Regions from separate parts of the Clostridioides sp. LIBA-7678 genome, predicted to be linked through region 2. Evidence: riboswitches for the same ligand, from Rfam matches in the RefSeq annotation. Region 2 holds a riboswitch; each other region holds the start of a gene.
What was found. Region 2 has a riboswitch for S-adenosylmethionine ahead of ACTG46_RS09865 (O-acetylhomoserine aminocarboxypropyltransferase/cysteine synthase family protein). Riboswitches for the same ligand answer to the same signal wherever they lie in the genome.

Region 1 (4,295 bases), 400 kb from region 2:
TACCTTGTATTATCTGAACTAATATTACAAGTGCTATTACTGTATACACCATTACTGCTGTATCGAATCTTTGATATCCATAAATAAGTGCTACATTACCTAATCCTCCAGCTCCTACTGCACCCGCCATAGCTGTATAACCAAGTATAGATATTATTGATAATGTAATTCCAGATACTATTGAAGGCATAGCTTCTTTTATCATAACTTTAAATACTATTTGTCTCTTTGTAGCTCCAAAAGATCTTGCAGCTTCTATCAATCCTTTGTCAACTTCATTTAACGAACTTTCTATAATTCTAGCGATAAATGGTGCTGCACCAATAGTTATTGGTACTATTGCAGCAGTTTCCCCTATACTTGTTCCAACGATTAATCTAGTTATTGGAATCATTGCAACTATAAGTATCATAAATGGGAAACTTCTAAATATATTTACTATAAACCCTAAAACACTATTTATTGTGCTATTTGGTTTTAATCCATCTGGTTTTGTAACTACTAATATGATTGCTAGTATAAATCCTAATATTGTTGCTACTATAGTTGGTACTATAACCATATACAAAGTTTGTAACAATGCATTTGGAAATAGTGTTGTTAAAAAGTCGATTAAACTATTCATTTATCATTTCCTCCCATCTTATGCCTTTACTAGTTAGATATTGTTTTACTTGTTCCCCACTTTTATCTGAAACATTTATGATAAGTGAACCTAAAATATCTTCTTTAAATTGTTCTAATTTACCAAATATTATAGATACATCTATATTTAGTTCTCTTGCCATAGTCGTTATAATAGCGTCATTAGAAATATCTTTAGGGAATAGTATCTTTATATTTGTTCCTTTTGGTAAAATTATACTTTCTTCACCTATTAATTTTCTAAGTCCCTTAGTATTTCTTAAGAAAATCTCTTCTGTATCTCCTACCTCTAGTACTTCTCCATTTTCCATTATTGCTACTCTTCCACAAATCTGTTTTATAACTTCCATTTGATGAGTTACAACAATTATTGTTATTCCTAATTTTTTATTTATATCTTCAAGTAATGAAAGAATTGATTTTGTAGTATTTGGGTCTAATGCTGAAGTTGCTTCATCACAAAGAAGTACTTGTGGATTTAGTGCTAAAGCTCTGGCAATTGCAACTCTTTGTTTCTGACCACCACTTAAGTTCCTAGGTTTATCATTTTTCTTTTCAGATATACCAACCACTTCTAATAGCTCCAAAACTCTTTTCTGTATTTCTGATTTTGTATATCCAAAACATTCTAATGGTAATGCTACGTTATCAAATACAGTTCTTCTCTCAAGTAATGAAAAGTGTTGGAAAATCATGCCTAGTTCTTTTCTTAAATCTCTCATTTGCTTTTCATTTAGTGACTTTACTTCCTTATCAGAAACAAGCACATTACCTTCTTGATATTCTTCTAAGCCATTTATACATCTAAGTAGTGTTGATTTTCCTGCTCCACTATGACCTATTATTCCAAAAATTTCTCCAGATTCTATTTCAATACTTACATCTTTAAGTACTTGAATCTTTCCATAATACTTATTAACATTTTTTATGCTAATCATAAAATTTCCTCCCTATTATTATGCTAAGTTTTTATGTTTATCCTCGCTTATGTATTTTAATTTATATATAACAAAATAAAAGCCTGAGTATAAACTCAGGCTTAGAAAGCTATTTATACTCATCTATCAACTATATTAGTTGCAGGATTTAGCACCAATGTATATAAAATATACTGGTTGCCGGGTTTCAAAGGGCCAGTCCCTCCACCACTCTTGATAAGACGTTATTTAATTTAAAATTTAATTCGATTATCATTTGTTGCTATGTTATATATGATATATTCATTAATAATATTTGTCAATAAATTTATTTAAATTTTTTATTTTTTGTTTTTCTTAGTTAAAAATAAATAGATATCTTTTATTGACTTTCTAGTGTCTAAATCTTTGTATTTTCAATAGTTATATGATATTATGTAATTATTAATTTATCATTAATATAAAAAATATGAAGCCCAAAAAAGATAATACTTTTAGGGCTTCCATATATTGTGAAACTTTTTTATTTTCTAACTAGATATTTACTCTATTATTTTTTATTATTTCCTGTTATTCCTAGTCTATCATTCATATCTTTTATCATTTTTCTAAAACCACTACCTATATCATTTCCAACATCTTCTGTTCCATGAACTATCTTCATAAAGTCATTTTGACCTTTTTTCATATCTTCATCAGATACATTATCTAATTTTTTTATTCTCTCATCTATATCTTTTATTAATCTTTCACCTTCAGTTATTAATTCATCATTCATTTTCTTTAATTCTGTATCTTCTGTTTTACCATCTTTTTTAAGAGATGTTACAAATGATTGTATTTTATCTCTACTATCTTTATATGCAGCCTTCACATCAGCTAAATATTTTTCATTTCCTGGATATTCTTTATCCTTAAACTGATTATTTATACTCTCTGGAGTATCATAAATAGAATATCTATTTAAACCTGCTATATAATCATTATAGCTTGTTGAATAATAATTCATATAACCTTCATTATTATTTACTGATTCATTGGGATTTTTCCCTGCATTCTCACTTGGTTCTTCTGTTTTTTTAGTACATGCAGTCATTCCTATAGCTAATACTAACGCTAGTCCTACAAATAAGGTTCTTTTTAATTTCATTTTTATTACCCTCCTAGATGTTTTGTATTACAAAAAATTTAAATATATTTCTTTCTTAACTTAGTATTTCTATATTTTTATTTTTTATTTACTAAAATTAAACAAGATATAATTTATTTTTTGGGAAATTATAATAAATAAGTAACTAAATAAAAAAAATATATTTTTATTATTGATATTGATTATCATTCATAGTATAATCTAATTAATTGATATTAATTTTCATTTGAAGGAGGTTATCTTTTATGTCTTGTTGTAATTCACAATTTTGTTGTAAAAATAAAATTGAATCATCTTATATAAAATGGCTTTTAGAAGTTTTAGGTCCTGTCTTTTTAGGTTCTAAACCTGCTGAAATAATAAATATCTCATTTACTGATGTAAATAGAGAGGAAAAAATTAGTGATATTTACAAATATCTATATAAATGTAAAAAGATAGATTTTATAGTTATTGATAAAAAGAAAAAGGGATTAAAAATCTTATTTGTAAACAAAAAAGCTTTATCAGAAAGGCTAAAATGTAAAAAAACAGTAAATTTTTTAAAATTTCTGGGATACAAACAAAATACAAATGTTAATGCTTATTTAGAACATTTAGTAGATAAGCTTAAGGGTGATACTTTTCCTGATGAAATAGGAATTTTTTTAGGATATCCTCTCAAAGATGTGATTGGATTTATGGGATATAGTAATTATGAAGTTTCTATGATTAAATATTGGAAGGTTTACGGAGATACAAAACAATCAGAAGACACATATTCTAAGTTTTTACTTCATCGTAAAAAAATGAGAAAGTTACTAGACTACATAAGTGTAGATAAAATAGTAAGTTGCTTTTAGTTGTATTTTTATATAGTAATAAAAAATACACCCTTTTACTATACTGTTTCCATAATAAAAAGGGTGTATTTTCTAATTTAACATTCTAGTTTTGATTGTACAACATGTCTTTAATATCTATTTTCTTCTCTTGCATTCCATTAGACATTAAGAATTCTTGTGTGTCTTCTAACTCTTTTATATCTTTATCTGTTATTTTAGAACTAAAATCATACCAAGAATACATTTCTTTAGTTTCATCTAAAGATAGCCCCACTTCTTTAGATACAACATCCATTACTTTATCCTTGTTTTCATCCATATATTTTAAAGTCTCTTCATGAACTTTCATAAATCTTTTTACTAACTCAGGATATTTTTCAGCAAAATCATCACTTACTGCAGTAACTATTATTCCACTAACTAAGCCTTCTCCATTTACAATCATCTTAGCACCTGAGTTTATTGTTTTTAATGCCGTTGGACCTGCAAGCATTGCTACATCAGCACTTTTGCTTTCTAATGCAGAAGCAGCACTAGGAATATCCATATTTACATATTCAACATCATCTATAGTGTAACCTTCCTTAGCAAGTGCTGCAATTAACAATTGATGAAGTATAGTACCCTTTGGTCCTACTATCTTTTTGCCTTTTAAATCTTTTATAGATTTAATATTTTCATTATTAGTTATAAGCATATATCCTTTTGGTGATCTACTGTAAATATTTGTAACTTTAAGACCAACACCATTTGAAGCAG
Region 2 (4,295 bases):
CCACTAGTATATAAAGAGATTGTTTATGCTGGTGCACTTTGTAATGATGCATGTATTAATCCAGATAAAACAGATGAAATATTAGGTGACCCAACAGAGGGTGCATTAATTTTTATGGCTAACAAATTTGGAATAGATCAAGAAGCTCTTGAAGAAGAATATCCACGTGTATTTGAACAGCCTTTTGATTCTGATAGAAAATGTATGACAACTGTTCATAATATAGATGGAAAGATTACTGCTTATACTAAAGGTGCAGTAGATGAAATTCTTGACTTATGTACTAAAATATTAACATCAAAAGGTGAAAGAAATATTACCGAATTGGATAAAAAGAATATACACGAATTATGTCTTACTATGTCTAAAGATGCACTGCGTGTACTTGGTTTTGCGAAGCGTGAGATTTTATCTATACCAAAAGAAGATAATGAAAATATAGAATATGATTTGACATTTATAGGTATGGTTGGTATGATTGACCCTCCAAGAACTGAGGTAATTGATGCAGTAAATACTTGTAAAGAAGCAGGTATAAGAACCATAATGATAACTGGTGACCATAAAGTTACTGCTACAACAATAGCTCATGAATTAGGAATATGGAATGAAGGAAATACTGTTATATCTGGTGATGAACTTGATAATTTAAGTGATGATGAGCTAGATGAGGCTGTTAAAAATGCTACAGTATTTGCACGTGTGTCCCCATTTGATAAACTTAGAATTATACAATCTCTAAAAAGAATTGGAGAAGTGCCAGCAATGACTGGAGATGGAGTAAACGATTCTCCTGCCTTAAAATCTGCTGATATTGGTATAGCTATGGGTATAAGTGGTACAGACGTTGCAAAAGATTCTTCTGATATGATTTTAATGGATGATAGCTTTACAACAATTGCTTATGCAATAAAAGAAGGTAGACGTGTATATAGAAATATACAGAAAGTTATACAATTCTTACTTGTTGGTAATATAGCAGAGATACTTACATTGTTTGTTGCAATATTATTAAATTGGGATACTCCACTTCTTGCAGTTCATATTTTGTGGGTAAACCTTGCAACTGCTACACTTCCAGCCCTTGCGCTTGGAGTTGACCCACCAAGTAGAAATATAATGAAGCATCAGCCAGTGAAATCAACAACCTTATTTGAAAAAAATCTTATACAAAGAGTAGTTACTCAAGGTATATTTGTGGCAATAATGACTATTTTAGCATATAAAATTGGTCTTAATATAGAAAATCATGCTGTAGGTCAAACAATGGCATTTTGTGTATTAGCATTTTCACAAATGTTAAGAGCATTTAGTCAGCGTTCAAATACAGATTCCATGTTTAATAAAAATAATGGTAAGAATCCATTTCTTTTAATTTCATTTTTAACTTCTGCATTATTAATAGCAGTAATACTATTTGTACCTGTCTTTAGAAATGCATTCAGTTTAACTATTTTAAATGGTTCAGAATGGCTCATAACAATCATTCTAGCTACAATGTCTGTAGTTCAAGTAGAAGTCGGAAAAGTTATTAAAAGAAAAATTTCAAAAAAATAGTTGACAAAATTAGGAAAAATATATAAGATATAAAACATAGAAAAATTAAATAAATCTTATCCAGAGAGGTGGAGGGACTGGCCCTATGAAACCCGGCAACCAGTATATTTATATACATTGGTGCTAAATCCTGCGGCGAAAGCTGAGAGATGAGTATAATTAAGCTTATACAGAGCCTGAGTTATATACTCAGGCTTTATTTATTTTAAATCTCATCTGGTAAATAGTTTAATTTTTTTTACTAAAATCTAAGGGGGATACAAAAATGTATAACAAAGAAACAATATGTGTACAAGGAAATTATAAACCAGGAAATGGAGAACCAAGAGTCTTACCTTTATATCAAAGTACAACTTTTAAATATAGTAGTATAGACCAACTTGCTGACCTATTTGATTTGAAAGTTGATGGACATATGTATTCAAGAATAAGTAATCCAACTGTTCAAGCCTTTGAAGAAAAAATAAGTTTGTTAGAAGGGGGAGTATCTTCTGTGGCTGTATCATCAGGTCAATCTGCAAATATGTTAGCTGTTTTAAATGTATGTAAATCAGGAGATAGTATACTTTGTTCCTCAAAAGTATATGGAGGGACATTCAATTTATTGGGACCTAGTCTTAAAAAATTTGGAATAGATTTAATATCATTTGATTTAGATTCAAGTGAAGATGAAATAGTAAAACTTGCAAATGAAAATACTAAAGTTGTGTTTGCAGAAACACTTGCGAATCCAACTCTTGAAGTTATAGATTTTGAAAAAATAGCAAATGTGGCTAAGAGAGTTAATGTTCCATTTATAGTTGATAATTCACTAGCATCTCCAGTGCTTTGCAATCCTCTAAAATATGGGGCAAACATAGTTACTCATTCTACTACAAAGTATTTAGATGGGCATGCTTCAAGTGTTGGGGGGATTATAGTAGATGGTGGAAACTTCAATTGGGATAATGGAAAGTTTCCAGAGTTAGTTGAACCAGACCCAACATATCATGGAATAAGCTATACTCAAAAATTTGGAAATGCTGCATATGCAACTAAGGCACGAGTTCAACTACTTAGAGATTATGGAAATTGTTTAAGCCCATTTAATGCATATCTTACTAATTTAAATGTTGAAACACTTCACCTTAGAATGGAGAGACACAGTGAAAACGCACTTAAAATAGCTAAGTTTTTAGAAAAACATGAAAATGTAGATTGGATTAACTATCCAGGACTTGAAGATAATAAGTATTATGAGAATGCCAAAAAGTATCTATCAAAAGGATGTAGTGGAGTTTTATCATTTGGAGTAAGAGGTGGATTAGAAAATGCCAAAAAATTTGTGGAAAAATTACAGATAGCATCTTTAGTTACACATGTTTCAGATGTAAGAACATGTGTTATACATCCAGCTTCAACTACTCATAGACAGTTAACAGAAGAACAATTAATTGCATCTGGAGTATTACCTTCACTAATAAGATTGTCCGTTGGAATAGAAAATGTAGAGGATTTAATAGCTGATTTAAATCAAGCTTTAAATTTCTAATAGTCTAAGAGAAAGAGAAGTGAAAAGATATGGCTTTAATACTACCAAAAGGATTACCTGTTATTAATAAATTATTGGATGAAGGAATAGATGTAATTTACAAAGAAGATTTTAATAAAGAATTAAAATATGAAGAGAATATAGATACAAAGATAGCTATATTGAATCTAATGCCTATAAAGATGGATACAGAATTAGATTTACTTAGAAGAATAGATAAAACAGGATTTAATGTATCTGTGGAATTTATTAAAATCTCAACAAGAGAAAGTAAGAGAGTATGCAATGAGTATGTTAAGGATTTTTATAAAACATTTGATGAAGCCAAAGAAGAACACTTTGATGGTTTTATAATAACAGGAGCTCCAGTTGAACAAATGGAGTTTGAAGAAGTTGATTATTGGGATGAACTAGAAGAAATTATGGATTATTCTAAAAGAAAAACTAAATCTACATTATATATATGTTGGGCAGCTCAAGCAAGTCTTTACAAATACTACAATGTAAAAAAACTTCCATTAAGTCAAAAATGTTTTGGGGTATTTAAGCATAAAGTAGATAAAAATAGTAAAATAGTAGATGGATTTGAAAAAGAATTTTTTGCTCCACATTCAAGACACACTACTATAAATACTGAAGCTCTAAGAAATAATAAAGAATTGAGTATTGTAAGCCATTCTAAAGAAGCTGGTCCTTATATAATTACAAACTCAAGAGATGTATTTGTAATGGGGCATGGTGAATATGATAGTGCGACACGTTGCGTAGTGAAAAGTTACGCCACAAACTAAGAAATATAATAGTTTGGAGAACTAAACAATTGATATGTCGAATGAAGGAGTAACGTCCTGAAAGGCAACCTTAATACTCCAAATAGCATCTAATTAGACAAAAGATTAGTTGTTATAAGCTTGGTGAAGTCAGCTGAGAGCATGTCCTAATTTAAGAAAGTAAAGCCCAACTGAAATCTTAAAAGGAAAAGCGAACTAGAGGTAGTCGAACATGTGATAGGCTGGAGGTCTATAAAATATCTATGGTTAGAATGAGTGTAAGAAGCTCTGACGAATTTCCGAATGAAAGGTTCAAAAATTCAATATTATAGAAATGTAATATAATCCATGTCGGATTGTTTCTGGGGTAAAGTAAAAAATGTCGTTATGAAATACCCTACAGTATTAAAGGTACTGTTGTAGAAACTGGACTATAG
Region 3 (4,295 bases), 1.9 Mb from region 2:
AATACCATAGATATTATTCCACCTATAATACCAGCATATCCATAAAACGTAAAAAATTGCAATATCTCTTGACCAGTTGCAAATCCAGAACCTATTACAGTAGCTACATAAGCTCCAGCAAAACTTATAACAGTTTTAATATTTACTTTTCCTGACATACACTACTCCCCCCTAATTAAAATAATTTTTAAAGTGTAAGTTTATTAAGATTATATTAGATGTATTGTTGTGATATTTCAATATATTTTCAATTATTTAACAGTAGTTAACACAATCTTAACCATTCTTTAACATATTTTCCATGATATGTACTGATTTAGTATAATATTAAAAAATATAATACACTAATCTAATTAAATACTGTTTATCTATTATATGATGGGAAATTAACATTTATTAAAAATATTTAATCTACAATAAAAAAACTGTTAGAATATAATCATAAAATTACATTCTAACAGTTTATTAATTAAAAATTATTCACCTAAGGCATCTTTTCTTAATTGCTCAACTTTGTCAATTTTTTCCCAAGGTAAATCTATATCAGTTCTACCAAAATGACCATAAGCAGCAACTTTTTTGTAAAGAGGCTTTCTTAAATCTAAGTCTCTTATTATAGCTCCTGGTCTTAAATCAAAGTGTTTTTCTACTAATTCAACAAGTTTTTCCTCTGAAACTTTACCTGTCCCAAAAGTATCTATGAATATAGACAACGGTCTAGCTATACCTATAGCGTATGCAAGTTCTATCTCGCATTTATCTGCAAGACCAGCTGCAACAATATTTTTAGCAACATATCTAGCTGCATAAGCAGCAGATCTATCAACTTTTGTAGGGTCTTTTCCTGAGAAAGCTCCTCCACCATGTCTAGAATATCCACCATAAGTATCTATTATTATTTTTCTTCCTGTAAGACCTGTATCTCCTTGAGGTCCTCCTATAACAAATCTTCCTGTTGGATTTATATAAATTTTAGTTTCTTCATCAAGTAATTCTGCTGGTATAACTGCTTTAATAACATGATTAATTATATCTTCTCTTATTTTATCATTTGATACTGTTTCACAATGTTGAGCTGATATAAGAACTGTATGTACTCTTACAGCTTTATTTCCTTCATATTCAACAGTAACTTGAGTTTTTCCATCTGGTCTTAAATAATCAACTATACCTGTCTTTCTAACTTCTGTAAGTCTTCTTGATAATTTATGAGCTAAAGATATTGGAAGTGGCATTAATTCTGGAGTCTCATTACATGCAAATCCAAACATTATTCCTTGGTCTCCAGCTCCGACTTTTTCTATTTCTTCTTCTATTTCTTCTCCAGTCTTACTTTCTAGACCTTCATCAACTCCCATAGCTATGTCTCCAGATTGCTCATCTATAGAAGTTATAACTGCACAAGTATCACAGTCGAATCCATATTTCGCTCTTGTATATCCAATTTCTTTTACTGTTTCTCTTACTAGTTTAGGAATATCTACATAAGCAGATGTACTTATTTCTCCTGCTACTAAAACTAATCCAGTCGTAACTGTAGTTTCACAAGCTACTCTAGATTGTGGGTCTTTTTCTAATAATGCATCTAATATTGAATCTGATATTTGGTCACATATCTTATCAGGATGTCCTTCTGTAACTGATTCTGACGTAAATAAATGTCTTGCCATTTTTATTCCCCCTTATACATTCTCAATTTTTATTATAGGTTTTACCTTATTTTTAATTTTAGAAATTTTACTCAAAATAAAAAACCTCTCCTTTATAAGAAGAGGTTAATAATCGTAATCGCATACTAATTAACTGACCTCATCTTTCAAGACTTTTGTCTTGTAGGAATTAGCACCTTTTCCCATTTGGGTGGTTGCTGGGCTTCACAGGGCCTATCCCTCAGCCGCTCTTGATAAGGTAATCAAGATTTAAGTTTTGTTTTACTTTACTAGCTTACTATTTTTTTAAAATTTTGTCAAGATTTTTAGTCATATTTTTCCCATTCCTTTTTTTGTAAGACAAATAAAATATTATCTCTATCTGAAATTTAAAGTTAGGTCTTTTTATTGTTTTTTATTCATATATTTTTTTGAAGGGGGTGTTCCTATTGTATTTAGCTAAAGTAAATTACAGCGATGATGATGTTATACAGATGCTAAGTTCAGTTCTAAAAACTATAATTAATGAAAATACGATTGTTGTTTGCATAGGAACAGACAGGGCTATAGGTGATACTTTAGGCCCTTTAGTTGGAACAATACTTAAGAACAGTAAATTTAAATACCCCGTTTACGGTACACTAGATAACCCTATTCACGCCTTAAATATATATGAGTCTTTAGATACTATAAAAAATACACATATACAAGGTAACTTCTTGGCTATAGATGCTTGCTTGGGGTCGCAGAGTAACATAGGTAATATACAAATTAGAGAAGGACCTATCCTGCCCGGAAAAGGTGTTGGCAAAAAACTACCTCAAATAGGAAATTATTCTATAGTAGGAATTGTAGATAAAATTGATGAAAATAATAGACTTTCATTTAATAATATACGTCTTAGCTTTATATTGGACTTAGCTGAAACAATAGCCTTAGCTTTATTAGTATCCACCTAAGTCCAATGTGAAGTAACTGATAAAATTTTTTATATAAAAAGGTAGATATTTTAGAGTATCTAATTGAATACTCCAAATTATCTACCTTTTTACTTTTATATTGTGAATTTTTACTTTTCCACCAAAGCGAACATTAATTCACCTTTACAGACAAGCTCATCACCAACATATGCCTTAGCATCTGCCTTAGCTATATTTCTTCTAAGAGTTGTCATTTCAACTTCCATAGTTAATGTGTCTCCTGGTCTTACTTCTCTCTTAATTCTAACCTTATCTATACCTGCAAATACACCTAATTTTCCTTTATTTTCATCTACAGACATCATTGCAACTCCACACACTTGTGCCAAAGCCTCTACTATCAATACTCCTGGCATCAATGGATATTCTGGAAAGTGACCTTGAAAAAATGGCTCATTCACTGTTACATTTTTTATACCAACAGCTCTTTTCCCAACTTCTAACTCTGTAATCTTGTCCACTAATAAAAATGGATATCTATGTGGTATTAATTTTTTTATTTCATCTATATTTAGCATTCTTAACTCTCCTAATTATTTTCTTCTAAAAGACCCACCTGTTTCAAGTAAGTCTATTGAACCCAAAGCTATTCCTGTCCCTTTTGCAACACAAGACAATGGCTCCTCTGCTATTGTAACAGTTATCCCTGTTCTTTGTTCTATTATTTTATCCAATCCGTATAATAATGAACCTCCACCAGTCATTATTATACCAACATCTCCTATATCTGCTGCTAATTCAGGGGGTGTTTTTTCTAAAACAGCATGAGTGGCAACTACTATTTGCTCAACACATTCTCTAAGTGCTTCTAGCATTTCTGTTGAATTTATAGTTATAGAACTAGGAAGCCCTGTAATTAAGTTTCTTCCTGTTATCTTCATATATTTTTCTTCTTCTCTCTTAAATGCAGAACCGATTTCAAACTTAATTTTCTCTGCTGTTCTTTCACCTATAAGAAGATTGTGTTGTTTTTTCATATACTTAACTATAGAATCATCAAATCTATCTCCACCAACTTTTATAGATTCACTTACAACAGCTCCTCCTAGAGATATTACGGCTATATCCACAGTCCCTCCACCAATATCTATAATCATATTACCATTAGGTTGTGATATGTCTACTCCAGCTCCTATGGCTGCTGCTATTGGTTCTTCTATGATATATACTTCTCTAGCTCCGGCTTGTCTAGTAGCATCCTCTACTGCTCTTTTTTCTACTTCTGTAACACCAGTTGGCACACATACCATAATTCTTGGCATGAAGAATCTTCCAAATCCTTTTTTATCAACTATCTTATCTATAAAAGATTTTAACATCTTCTCAGTTACATCATAATCCGAAATTACACCATCTCTTAAAGGTCTTATAGCAACTATATTACTTGGTGTTCTTCCTATCATTTTTTTAGCTTCTTCTCCCACAGCTAAAACAGAATCTGTCCTATTATCTATTGCTACAACAGATGGTTCTTCTAAAACGATTCCCTTACCACTAACATAAACAAGTACGTTTGCAGTACCTAAATCTATGCCTATATCAGCTCCAGCCATTTTTTCAACTCCTTCATTTATATATTAGATTATATTATAAGTCTACTTTAATACTCCTATAATAAAGCATATACAAAAAACTCGCTTTAATCAAGAGAAAATAAATGTTTTGA

Region 1: another riboswitch for S-adenosylmethionine. It lies ahead of ACTG46_RS08025 (methionine ABC transporter ATP-binding protein); the one in region 2 lies ahead of ACTG46_RS09865 (O-acetylhomoserine aminocarboxypropyltransferase/cysteine synthase family protein).
Region 3: another riboswitch for S-adenosylmethionine. It lies ahead of metK (methionine adenosyltransferase); the one in region 2 lies ahead of ACTG46_RS09865 (O-acetylhomoserine aminocarboxypropyltransferase/cysteine synthase family protein).

Annotation. Positions count from the first base shown of each region.
Region 1 is NZ_CP196987.1:1,634,145-1,638,439, reverse strand. It holds gene ACTG46_RS08030 (methionine ABC transporter permease) at 1-625, opposite strand, end outside; gene ACTG46_RS08025 (methionine ABC transporter ATP-binding protein) at 618-1,583, opposite strand; SAM riboswitch class I at 1,700-1,806, opposite strand; gene ACTG46_RS08020 (hypothetical protein) at 2,113-2,712, opposite strand; gene ACTG46_RS08015 (DUF3793 family protein) at 2,958-3,554, shown strand; gene ACTG46_RS08010 (NrtA/SsuA/CpmA family ABC transporter substrate-binding protein) at 3,640-4,295, opposite strand, start outside.
Region 2 is NZ_CP196987.1:2,036,091-2,040,385, forward strand. It holds gene ACTG46_RS09860 (cation-translocating P-type ATPase) at 1-1,557, shown strand, start outside; SAM riboswitch class I at 1,611-1,713, shown strand; gene ACTG46_RS09865 (O-acetylhomoserine aminocarboxypropyltransferase/cysteine synthase family protein) at 1,823-3,088, shown strand; gene ACTG46_RS09870 (homoserine O-acetyltransferase/O-succinyltransferase family protein) at 3,118-3,879, shown strand.
Region 3 is NZ_CP196987.1:177,285-181,579, reverse strand. It holds gene ACTG46_RS01220 (YkvI family membrane protein) at 1-158, opposite strand, end outside; gene metK (methionine adenosyltransferase) at 477-1,670, opposite strand; SAM riboswitch class I at 1,807-1,910, opposite strand; gene yyaC (spore protease YyaC) at 2,099-2,608, shown strand; gene fabZ (3-hydroxyacyl-ACP dehydratase FabZ) at 2,719-3,147, opposite strand; gene mreB (rod shape-determining protein MreB) at 3,163-4,182, opposite strand.